One region of the Pseudoalteromonas sp. ESRF-bin5 genome, then DNA from elsewhere that is predicted to be linked to it. Evidence: predicted binding sites of a transcription regulator. Region 1 holds the regulator's gene; each other region holds the start of a gene.
What was found. The regulator MetJ, encoded in region 1, represses methionine synthesis genes. The targets are predictions, from matches to a motif close to TAGACGTCTAGACGTCTA.

Region 1 (4,294 bases):
AATTAAGCACCTTAGGGTGCTTTTTTTATGCTTTTAATTTAGTTATACCAATTTAATAGTAATAACGTTTCGATTTAAAAAATTAAGTTTTACACGAATGGCGTCAATGTTTTTTAATATAGGACAACTAAATAACAAATTATTTAGCTTATTGCTCGATTTTCATATTTCCCTGCTATGCATAACTATTTCCTGTTCTTATTCTGAATATGCATAAACCTTTACAGACAAACCGCAAATTATTCTCTATATTTTTAATTAGTTCATTTTTTAACTAAGTGGTTAAATGCAGCTAACGTGAAGTTATATGTTTTTAAAGTATGTGAATAAGCCTATTTTTGCTTATTTTTATAGTACTTTATTAAGATATTTTATAAAAAATAATGAAAGAACAAATGTGCCTTTAGAATCCGTTATTGGATGAATTTTTATTTATAAAGTGTCGATATAATTTACAAAAGTTATTGAAAAACCTCTTAAAATTAATCGAACTAGCATATAACAGGATAGACCTGATATTGCTTGGAATTTAAAAATAATAAGGGTATCGTAGCCTAAACTTCACCTCTCACTTTTACTTTAATTGCAGGATACAATCGCGTTATGTCAGACTTTCGTGAACAAGCACTACACTATCATTCGCACCCCGTTCCAGGAAAAATTAGCATTGAACTAACAAAGCCTGCTGAAACGGTAAAAGATCTCGCATTAGCATATAGCCCAGGAGTTGCAGAACCCGTACGTGAAATCGCTGCAGACCCTGCAAACGCTTATAAATACACAGGCAAAGGGAATATGGTTGCGGTTATCACTAATGGTACTGCAATTTTAGGCTTAGGTAATTTAGGCCCACTTGCTTCAAAACCTGTAATGGAAGGTAAGGCGTTACTGTTTAAGCGATTTGCTGGCCTTGATTCTATTGATATCGAAGTGAAACACCGCACTACTGAAGACTTTATTAATACAGTTGCTAATATTGCCGACACGTTTGGCGGAATTAACCTTGAAGATATTAAGGCGCCAGAGTGTTTTGAAATAGAAAAAGCATTGATTGAGCGCTGCAGTATTCCGATATTTCATGATGATCAGCACGGTACTGCCATTGTAACTGCTGCGGGTATGTTGAACGCGCTTGAGGTGCAAGGCAAGTCTATCGAAAATGCGACTATTGTGTGTTTGGGTGCCGGTGCTGCTGCGGTTGCTTGTATGGAGCTGTTAATTAAGTGTGGTGCTTTGCGCGAGCACATTTATATGCTTGACCGTAAAGGTGTTATTCATACTCGTCGTGATGACTTAAATGAATACAAAAAACTTTTTGCTAACAATACAGACAAGCGCACGTTGCAAGATGTTATTGAAGATGCAGATGTATTTGTTGGTGTATCGGGGCCTAATCTATTAGCTGCCGATGATTTAAAATTAATGGCAGAAAAACCAGTTGTGTTTGCTTGTTCAAACCCAGATCCAGAAATTGATCCTGCACTGGCTCATTCTGCTCGAAACGATCTAATTATGGCAACGGGTCGATCAGATTACCCTAACCAAGTTAATAATGTTCTGTGTTTTCCGTTTATATTCCGCGGTGCTCTTGATGTACGCGCCAGTGCAATAAATGATGAAATGAAAATTGCAGCTGTAGAAGCGATAAGAAGTATTGCTAAAGAGCCTGTACCTGCTGAAGTACTGACGGCTGCGGGTGTTGATAAGCTGGAGTTTGGTGATAAGTATATTATTCCAAAACCAATGGATCCTCGTTTATTACCACGCATTGCAAAAGCGGTTGCAATAGCTGCTGTAGAGTCAGGTGTTGCACAAATTGATTTACCAGAAAACTATATGGAATAACGACTAAGTCGTAATTTAGACACAAAAAAACCTCAATTAATTGAGGTTTTTTTGTGTCTAAATTACGTTTAATCTTCGTTTAAAACAGGCACTTCTAGCCCCATTTCTTGCATTATTTTTTTCACTTCTTCAGGAACTTTTTCGGCGTTGTCTTTACGTAAGTCGTCGTCGTTAGGCAAAGGTTGACCGGTAAATGCATGTAAAAATGCTTCACAAAGTAATTCACTATTTGTTGCATGACGTAAGTTATTAATTTGACGACGCGTGCGTTCGTCCGTTAATACCTTTAATACATTTAGTGGGATTGAAACGGTAATTTTTTTTACTTGTTCTGATTTTTTCCCGTGTTCTGCGTATGGGTGAATATACTCACCATTCCATTTAGCCATAAGATGTATCGTCGCCTCAGATTAATAATTGCTCATATGCACTACAATGCATATGAATATGCGTGAAATTCTATCGATTTAAAAAAGATAGTCAAATACTAGTTGTTTAGCCATCTGGAGCTTTAAATGTTTTGACATCTTTAATAAGATAAATTACTCTTTTAGACGTCTAAACATCCAAATTAAATAGGTGACGAATATGAGCGAAAAAAATAAAGCAACCATTGCAGTAAGAAGTGGTGTTGAAGCAGACAAGCATCATGGCGCAGTTGTCGCACCTATTTACTTATCAACCACCTATTCGTTTGCCGACTTTGATACAAAGCGTCAATACGATTACGGGCGAAGTGGTAACCCCAATCGTGATATTTTAGCCGAAACCTTGGCTGAGCTTGAAGGTGGCGCACGCGGTATTATTACTGCTACGGGTATGTCTGCCGTTCACTTGGCTACGCAAATCCTGAATCATGACGATACGTTAGTGATCCCACATGATTGTTACGGCGGAAGCTATCGTTTATTTACTTCACTGCAAAAGCGCGGTTTGCTCAAGCTAGAAGTTTTAGATTTAACACAAGCACACAGTTTAGATAAAATTTTAGCAATTAAACCTAAGCTAATTTGGATAGAAACACCAAGTAACCCATTACTACGCTTAACTGATATTAAAGCAATAACCGATGTTGCTAAGCAGTGCGGTGCTTTAGTCGCTGCCGATAACACATTTTTATCACCAGCATTACAAAACCCTATTAAATTTGGTGTTGATATAGTTGTACATTCCACCACCAAGTACATCAATGGTCATTCAGATGTAGTGGGCGGTGCGGTGATTGCTGCTTCACAAGAGCTGGGCGATGAGCTGGCATGGTGGGCAAATAATATAGGTATTACAGGTGCGCCATTTGATAGTTATTTAACATTGCGCGGGTTGCGAACACTAAATGTGCGTTTAAAGCAGCATCAAGAAAACGCATTAGCGATTGCTAAATACCTAGAAAAGTCGGAATTTGTTCGCCAAGTTTATTACCCTGGTCTTGAATCACACCCACAGCATGAATTAGCCAAAGCGCAGCAACTAGGCTTTGGTGGCATGGTGAGTTTTGATATTAAAGGAGACGTAAACGATGCTGCGGCGTTTTTAACCAGCTTACGTGACTTTAGCTTGGCAGAGTCTTTGGGCGGAGTAGAGAGCCTAATATGCCATCCTGCAACCATGACCCATGCTGGCATGGAGCCTAAAGCTCGTCTTGAAGCGGGAGTGGGCGATACACTTATTCGAGTTTCAGTAGGTATAGAAGATATAAACGACTTATTAGCTGATTTAGAGCGCGTGTTTCAGCTTGTAAAGCCAGGCAGTAAAGCAAATTTAAACAAAGGAGCAGGCGGTGACATTAAATTAAGTGCCGCTCATCCAGCGCTTTGGTGAACAATATGACACAAACAGTACATAAATTTGGTGGTTCAAGCCTTAGTTCGGCTCAGCGGTATGAGCGGGTTGCGAGTATTATTTTAGAGCATACTCAGCCGGGCGATTGTGTTGTTGTATCTGCGGCGGGAAAAACAACCGATACTTTAGTAAAGTTATGGCAAAGCTATCAGCAACAAGATACGCATGTCGTTGCTGATATATTGCTGCAATTAAATAATCATCAAACTGATTTAATCACACAGTTACTTCATGCAGATCTTAAGCGAACTGCTTTAACGCGTTTGCATAGTGAACTAACAGCGATTAGTGAATTGATAAAAAACCAAGGCTTGAAAGAAGCTCCCTTGCTTGCTCATGGTGAGGTATGGTCTGCACGCTTATTGGCGCTTTACCTTACGCAATTAAATATTAATGCTTGTGACCTTGATGCTCGAACACTTTTTACATTAAATAATGGGCAATTGTTACATACCCAAAATGCGCAGCAATGTGCGAAGTTTATAACCCCAGACTACATTAATGTTGTCACAGGCTTTATTGCATCAAATACGTTGGGTGACACGGTTACACTTGGTCGCAATGGGAGTGACTATAGTGCAACCCTACTCGCTAATTACTGCCATGCTAA
Region 2 (4,294 bases), on a different contig from region 1:
CATCGGTAATTGTGCCCGAGATCATTACGGGTAATGTGCGCTCGGCTTGCTCAAAGGCTTCTTCTACTGCGAATGAGGCGGCTTTTGCATTTAGGGTGTCAAATATGGTTTCAATAAGTATTAAATCAGCGCCACCTTCCATTAATGCAAGGGTAGACTCTACATACGCAGTAACCAGCTTATCAAACGTTACGTTACGGTAACCTGGGTCGTTTACATCTGGCGAGATAGAACAGGTTTTAGATGTTGGCCCTAAAACCCCCGCTACATAGCGTGGTTTTTCTGGATTTATAGCGGTGAACTCGTCACATATAGCACGCGCGAGTTTTGCCGACTCTAAGTTTACCTCACGGCTTATGCTTGCCATGTCGTAATCTTCCATCGAAATGGTGGTTGAGTTAAAGGTATTGGTTTCAATAATATCTGCACCGGCAGTTAAAAAGCCGCGGTGTATATCGGTTATTAGCTCGGGTTTGGTGAGGCTTAATAAATCGTTATTGCCTTTTATTAGCACGTGCCAATCTTTAAAACGCTCGCCTCGGTAGTCTTCTTCTTCAAGTTTATGAGTTTGGATCATAGTGCCCATAGCGCCGTCTAAAATTAAAATGCGCTCTTTAAGCGCTTCACTTAGTTCGGCTTGTTTGTTGGCGGCTGTATTATTCGGCATAGTTGTTAGTCCTCACATCTTGGCTAACTAAATTAATATCATACGGTGTGGTCTGATACACGTAGTAATTTAACCAGTTCGAAAAAAGTAAAAAAGCATGGCTTTGCCACGTTTTTGACGGTTGCTTGCTTGCATCATCATCGGGAAAATAGTTTTCAGGTTTTGGCGCATCTGGGCTTTTTTGTAAATCACGCTCGTACTCCCCTTTTAGGGTGTCGGCATCGTATTCTGGGTGGCCTGTTATAAATACTTGGCTACCCGATTTGTTCTTTAATAAGTAAGCACCCACTCGTTCAGAGCCTGCTAATACAACGAGATCATCACACGCATTTATTTTTTTTATATCAATGTGCCCATAACGTGAGTGTGGTACTAAAAAGGTATCATCAAAACCGCGGGTTAATGCCCCGTGTTTAAAATGGCATTGGTGAGTAAATACGCCACACAGCTTATTGGGTTTTAAGTCGCGCTTTAAATTGTAGCTATGGAATAGCGCTGCATGAGCCGCCCAACACGAAAACAACGTAGAGGTAACGTGTTGCTCTGCCCAATCAATAATGACTTTAAGCTCTTCCCAGTAGGCAACATCTTCATACTCTAAATGCGCAAGCGGTGCGCCTGTAACAATAAGCGCATCGTAATTGTTATTTTTTACCTCTGAAAAATAGCGGTAAAAGGTATCTAGGTGTTCTTCTGAGTTATTACTGCTGCGGTGAGTGTCTAGGCGCAGCAGCTCTACGTTTACTTGCAAAGGAGAATTTGCAAGTAAACGAATAAACTGCACTTCGGTTTCTACTTTATTAGGCATTAAGTTTAATATAGCCAAACGCATTGGGCGGATTTCTTGCGTTTTTGCACGGCTTTTTGGCATGACGAATACGTTTTCTTGGCGCAAACGTGCAATGGCTGGAAGCTCATCCTTTACGGTAATTGGCATATTTTTAACTCCTACTCATAAAAACTCGTGCTAATTATGAACTGAAAGCAAAAAATATCAACCTCTAGATGTATAGATGTCTAAATGAAATTTATTCATTATTACTTAAGTATGTGGCAAGCAATGAGTCACCCCCTTAAAAAGAGGCTTAACTCACTGCATTTAAAATAATGAACTAATTATTGCCCACTAATATTAAATTTTGCTGAGGGGGAATTAAATACTCAGCGCCGTTTTTGGTAATTACAGCCATTTCTTCAACAGAAATGGTTTTAAACTCGGTGTTGTTTAAAGGCCAACTAAAAAAGCCATCAAAAGCAAACACCATTCCCTCTTTAAGTTTACGATGAGCAGCAGGCCTTACTTGGGCACTGCGAGAGCCACCTAAATTGGGCCCGGTATCGTGTGCAACATACCCAACTGGATGGCCGGTACTCCATGGCACAGGCTCTGAGTTGTATTTATTCATTAATACGGTTTGAGCTTGATCCACGTCTATACCCTTTACGCCGGGTTTCATTGCATTAAATGCGGCAAAACCGCTATCTCGGGCATTAATCCAATATTGCTGAATGTTGGCTGGTGCAGAGGTTTCCCCTTCTTTAAGTACATAAGCAAAACGCTGAATGTCACTTACCCAGCGATTGAAGAGCTTTACGCCAAAATCAATTTGAATTACGTCGCCCGGCATAATGACTTTATTTGTAGAATGCGAATGCCCGCGATCGGGACCTGAATTTACGTTAGGATTTTGATCGGCAGCCCATGCATCGGTTACACCTCGTGCTTTCATTTTAGCTTTTAAAAATTTAGCTACATCGGCATCGGTGGTTTTACCCGGAATAATAGTTTTATAAGCCTCTATTTGCCACGTTGCTGAAAGCATTGCGGCCTCTTTCATTATTTCAACTTCAGCAGGTAACTTAATTGAAAGCCATTGATAAACGACTTCTTCGGAAGATACGAGCTTTGCTGTTTGCTTTGCGCCTAATAAGTTAGTTAATTGCTTGTATTGCGAGTGCGATAACCCATCTGCCTGTGCATTAAGATCAGAGACATTTATTGCTATACGCTCAAAGGGTTGTTTTTTTATAAACTCAGCCGCGTATTTTAACGCAGACACACTGCGTGGCACCGAGATCACTTTTTCATGTATGTTTAGCTCGTCGAGTGCTTTTGCTTCGCTTGAAGGTGAGTAGGCTACCGAATGAAACGCCCCTTTATTAAAATAAAATAAATATGCCGCTGGCGAACCTGCGTTTTCACAGCCAACATGGTCAGCCAATGGGTCGTTGTTATTTTCTCTACAAACAATAAGCCAAGCATCTACCTTAGCTGCTTTTAAAGCGTTTGGCAGGAGTTTATTTATTCTTTGTTTTCTTATTTCGGGCCAAGGAGAATCGACTGCGTTAGCTTTGGGGTTTGTGGTAAATAACGTAAGCAAAGCCAACATTGTTATTACTTTTTGTATAGTCATGGGTTTTTCTTATTTTTACTATGGTTTAAATACGTTAGCACACCCAAATAAAACTATACATTTAACGAGATAAAACGATAAAGATATATTCCCACCCGCCATTCGTTGACTGTTTCACCTCTCAACAACTACAATACAACATTAAAATTTTTATTATTATTTGAAGGCTTTCCTCCATGGTTTTACCTGATAAGTTTATTTTCTCGATGAGTCGAGTATCTAAAGTTGTGCCGCCTAAGCGTACAATTTTAAAAGATATTTCGTTGCACTTTTTTCCTGGCGCCAAAATTGGTGTGCTTGGTTTAAATGGTTCTGGTAAATCATCATTGCTACGTATTATGGCCGGTGTTGACCAAGACTTTGAAGGTGAGGCACGTCCTCAGCCTGGTACTAAAATTGGTTACTTACCACAAGAGCCAGTACTAGACGAAAGCAAAACAGTACGAGAAATAGTTGAAGAAGCTGTTGGCGAAGTAAAACACGCCCTTAATCGCCTTGACGAGGTTTACAACGAGTACGCAATGGAAGGTGCTGACTTTGACGCACTGGCTAAAGAACAAGGTGAATTAGAAGCAGTTATTCAAGCGCACGATGGCCATAACATCGATAACGTACTAGAGCGCGCTGCTGATGCACTTCGCTTACCTGAGTGGGATGCTAAAATTGAGCACCTTTCAGGTGGTGAACGCCGCCGTGTTGCTATTTGTCGTTTGTTACTAGAAAAACCAGATATGCTTATTCTTGATGAACCAACTAACCACTTAGATGCTGAGTCGGTTGCATGGTTAGAGCGCTTCTTACATGACTACGAAGGCACTGTTGTGGCGGTAACGCATGACCGTTACTTCCTTGATAACGTTGCTGGCTGGATATTAGAGCTTGACCGTGGTGAAGGAATTCCATGGGAAGGTAACTACTCTTCTTGGCTTGAACAAAAAGACGCGCGCTTACAGCAAGAACAAAAATCTGAAAAAGCACGTCAAAAATCAATTGCGCAAGAACTTGAATGGGTGCGTTCAAACCCTAAAGGTCGTCAGGCTAAGTCTAAAGCGCGTATGGCGCAGTTTAGCGAGCTACAACAATCAGATTACCAAAAACGTAACGAAACAAACGAGCTATTTATTCCACCTGGCCCACGTTTAGGCGACCAAGTATTAGAAGTGACTAACTTACGTAAAAGCTTTGGCGACCGCGTATTAATAGACGACTTAAG
Region 3 (4,294 bases), on a different contig from region 1:
TAAGTTTGAACCTGCTAAATCGGCAGAGCCACCCATAAATTCTGGTAATAATGGACCAAATGCATTTAATGCATTTTGTGACGCTTTACGAGATGCTGGATTTGCCGGGTTTGCTTGTAACTGCTCAATATACGCTTGTGACTTTTCAGCCCAATCGGCAGGTAAATCTGAATTTGTACGGCGTTTGTACTCAGCTGCAAGCTCTGGGAATGCTTTTGCATAGGCTGCAAACTTTTCGTCCCAGCTTGATTCAAGTTCTTGGCCTTTAGCTTTTCCATCCCACTGTGCGTAAATGTCTTCAGGGATTTCAAATGCATCGCCCGTCCAACCTAAAAACTCACGCGATGCTTTAATTTCGTCATCGCCAAGTGGTGCACCGTGACAGTCGTGGCTACCCGATTTATTAGGTGAACCGTAACCAATAATTGTTTTACAACAAATGAGGGTTGGTTTATCAGTCACGCTTTTTGCTTCGCTAATTGCAGCACTTACTGCATCGCTGTCGTGGCCATCAACGTCACTAATTACGTGCCAGCCGTACGCTTTAAAACGTGCTGGTGTGTCATCGCTAAACCAACCTTCAACTTCACCATCAATAGAAATGCCGTTGTCATCCCAAAAAGCAACCAGCTTGCCAAGGCCTAATGTGCCGGCAAGCGAACAGGCTTCATGCGAAATGCCTTCCATTAAACAACCGTCGCCCATGAATGCATAGGTATGATGATCAACAATGTCGTGACCTTCACGGTTAAATTGTGCCGCAAGCGCTTTTTCAGCAATTGCCATGCCTACTGCATTTGTGATCCCTTGGCCTAGTGGGCCCGTAGTGGTCTCGATACCTGGCGCATAACTGTATTCTGGGTGGCCTGGTGTTTTAGAGTGCATTTGACGGAAGTTTTTAATTTCGTCCAACGGTAAATCATAACCACTTAAGTGCAATAAAGAATAGATAAGCATTGAACCGTGGCCGTTTGACAGTATAAATCGATCTCGGTCTGCCCACTCTGGATTTGATGGATTATGTTTTAGATAATCGCGCCATAATACTTCTGCGATATCAGCCATGCCCATAGGGGCTCCAGGGTGACCAGATTTGGCCTTTTGTACTGCGTCCATTGACAAGACGCGAATAGCATTTGCAAGTTCTTTGCGAGATGGCATGAATTCTCCTACCTTATATATGTATTTGCGCGGGTATTTATGTGTTCGTTTATGTACTCAAGTTACAAGAGCACTTTTATTGCGACCATTCTTACTTATTGTGGGGGCTGTGTGCAATTAAAAACCCTATAAAAATGAGGTATTATGAATATTTTTTAAGACCATAATGTCATAACTAATTTAATTTAGACGTCTAGGCGTAAAAACACTATGCAAGGTGTTTCGTTTTAGATAAAATACGCCCCTTAATTTTTTAGCGCTAATACCGACGTTTGTGAAGCGCAATATTTGTGAGCATAATTACAATGGCAAAACATTTATTTACTTCTGAATCTGTTTCTGAAGGTCATCCGGATAAAATCGCCGACCAAATCTCTGATGCGGTTCTTGATGCTATCCTAGAGCAAGACTCTCATGCCCGCGTTGCGTGCGAAACATACGTGAAAACAGGTATGGTTATGGTTGGTGGTGAAATCACTACTAGCGCATGGGTTGATATAGAAGAGATTACGCGTAAAACAGTACGTGAAATTGGCTACACTCACTCAGATATGGGTTTTGATGCTGACTCGTGTGCAATTTTGAACACCATTGGTAAACAGTCTCCAGACATTAACCAAGGTGTTGACCGTACTAGCCCAGAAGAACAAGGCGCTGGCGACCAAGGTTTAATGTTTGGTTACGCATGTAACGAAACTGAAGTGTTAATGCCTGCACCTATCACGTATTCTCACCGTTTAGTTCAACGTCAAGCACAAGTACGTAAAAGCGGCGAGCTTAACTGGTTACGTCCAGATGCAAAATCTCAAGTTACTTTTGCATACGAAAACGGTAAGCCAGTAGGTATTGATGCGGTTGTTCTGTCAACTCAGCACAGCGAAGACATCTCTCAAAACGATTTAGTAGAAGCTGTGATGGAAACCATCATCAAGCCAGTACTTCCTGCTGAACTAATCACAAGCGCAACTAAGTTTTTTATTAACCCAACAGGCCGATTTGTAATTGGTGGTCCAATGGGTGACTGTGGTTTAACAGGTCGTAAAATCATTGTTGATACATACGGCGGTATGGCACGTCACGGTGGTGGTGCTTTCTCTGGTAAAGATCCATCAAAAGTTGACCGCTCAGCTGCATACGCTGCACGTTACGTGGCTAAAAACGTAGTGGCTGCTGGCCTTGCTGATAAGTGTGAATTACAAGTATCTTACGCAATAGGTGTTGCAGAGCCAACTTCTATTAGTGTTGAAACGTTTGGTACTGGTAAATTAGAAGAAGCACGTTTAATCGAATTAATTCGTGAACATTTTGACCTACGCCCTTACGGCTTAATTCAAATGCTTGATTTAGAGCGCCCTATCTACCTTCCTACTGCAGCTTACGGCCACTTTGGCCGTGACGAATTCCCATGGGAACGCACAGATAAAGCTGACGCACTTCGCGCAGCAGCGGGTCTTTAAGACTAAAGCAAAAAAACGGCCCTTTTAAGGGCCTTTTTTATAGCTAGCAATTATGTAACGCAACGCTAATTCATAGTTTAAAAAATAACTATTAATTGGTCCTCGAACTTTTTTATACTTTAGGTATATACTCATTTAATTATAAAGCTTTAGGGATATTTAAATGACCGATAACTTTCGCGTTATGTTTGCTGGACTCGCTGATAACGTTGACTCAAAAACAGCGTGTACAACACTGGCGGCAAAACTAAAAATCTCAGAAGAAAAAGTAGCCTTATTTTTTAAAGGTAAGCCTTTATTTGCGCCTAGCGATAAAAACAAAGCATTAAAACAAGCTAAGCTACTTGTTGGAATGGGTATTAAAAGTAAGCTTCAAGCTGTATCGACAAATACTGAAAAAACCACTCAAACGGTAAGTGATAGCCAGCGAGATGAGCGTATTTTTGACGCATTAGACTACATAACCAGCAGTTTAATCAGGCTAGAAGAAAAACTCGAAGACCTTGAGCAGCGCTTACCTGAAAACCAAACAAAAACCCCTGAAGTAGATGAAGACGAATGGCAAGACGAAGAGCTATTACTGGACGAGGAACTAATAACTCAGCCTAAAAAACGCAGTAATGCATTGCTTTATTCGTTAATAGCTACGGTTGTTACGTTGCTTATTATACTTGCGGTGTACTTGGCGTTTCCTGCTTTATTTGCTTTTTAATTAGTTGGTAAGTTTGAAAAATGAGCGATTCACGCGCCCAAATAAGAAAATCTATTCGCGAATTACGTAATAATTTGTCTAATGAACAGCAAAATTTAGCATCTCAATCTTTAAGTATGAATTTTATTCAATACTTAAAAACAAAAAAAACAGCTAAAAATCAACATATCGCCATTTATTTAAGTAACGACGGAGAGCTTGATACCTCCTTGTTAATTAAAGAATTATGGAACTTAAATCACGTTATTTACCTACCAGTAATACACCCATTTAATGGCGCCACTTTGCTGTTTCAGCGCTATGAGAAAAACTCACCCATGAAGGCAAATCGCTATGGTATCTTTGAACCTAAGCTAAATTGCAGTCAAATATGCCCTTTACCCGAGCTGGACTACTTACTTATGCCATTAGTTGCATTCGATAATCAAGGTAATCGCTTAGGAATGGGAGGTGGGTTTTACGATAGAACACTGGCTCGTTTACACGATGAAAACTGGCAAAAAACACGACTTATAGGCCTTGCACATGAGTGCCAAAAAGTTGATGTATTGCCAATAGAGTCTTGGGACGTACCGCTTAAAACCATAATAACACCCAACAAAAATTACTGCTGGTGATGTGATTATTCGCATACTTGCAGCACACGTTTGACATACATGAGCACAAAATAATGACACAAGACGAATTAAAAAAAGCAGCAGCATGGGCTGCACTCGAGTTTGTAAAAGAAAACACGATAGTAGGTGTAGGCACAGGCTCAACCGTTAATCACTTTATTGATGCCCTTGGTACAGTTAAAGACACTTTAGTAGGTGCAGTATCAAGCTCTGAAGCTTCTACAGCGCGTTTAAAAGAGCTCGGTATTGAAGTGTTTGAGCTAAACGATATCGATGCACTCGATGTTTACATCGACGGCGCGGATGAAATTAACGCTCAAAACGAAATGATTAAAGGCGGTGGTGCT

Region 2: a site for MetJ is predicted at 1,670-1,687, ahead of metA (homoserine O-acetyltransferase MetA). Genes of this name have one in related genera too.
Region 3: a site for MetJ is predicted at 1,348-1,365, ahead of metK (methionine adenosyltransferase). Genes of this name have one in related genera too.

The regions. Positions count from the first base shown of each region.
Region 1 covers NZ_NTLW01000271.1:31,955-36,248, forward strand. Annotated here, with positions in the region: gene BCG07_RS16710 (malic enzyme-like NAD(P)-binding protein) at 604-1,845, shown strand; gene metJ (met regulon transcriptional regulator MetJ) at 1,914-2,234, opposite strand; gene metB (cystathionine gamma-synthase) at 2,434-3,663, shown strand; gene metL (bifunctional aspartate kinase/homoserine dehydrogenase II) at 3,669-4,294, shown strand, end outside.
Region 2 covers NZ_NTLW01000319.1:6,117-10,410, forward strand. Annotated here, with positions in the region: gene BCG07_RS19490 (homocysteine S-methyltransferase family protein) at 1-667, opposite strand, end outside; gene metA (homoserine O-acetyltransferase MetA) at 657-1,604, opposite strand; gene BCG07_RS19500 (M24 family metallopeptidase) at 1,780-3,081, opposite strand; gene ettA (energy-dependent translational throttle protein EttA) at 3,258-4,294, shown strand, end outside.
Region 3 covers NZ_NTLW01000079.1:25,440-29,733, reverse strand. Annotated here, with positions in the region: gene tkt (transketolase) at 1-1,161, opposite strand, end outside; gene metK (methionine adenosyltransferase) at 1,467-2,618, shown strand; gene BCG07_RS03700 (hypothetical protein) at 2,782-3,330, shown strand; gene BCG07_RS03695 (5-formyltetrahydrofolate cyclo-ligase) at 3,351-3,947, shown strand; gene rpiA (ribose-5-phosphate isomerase RpiA) at 4,001-4,294, shown strand, end outside.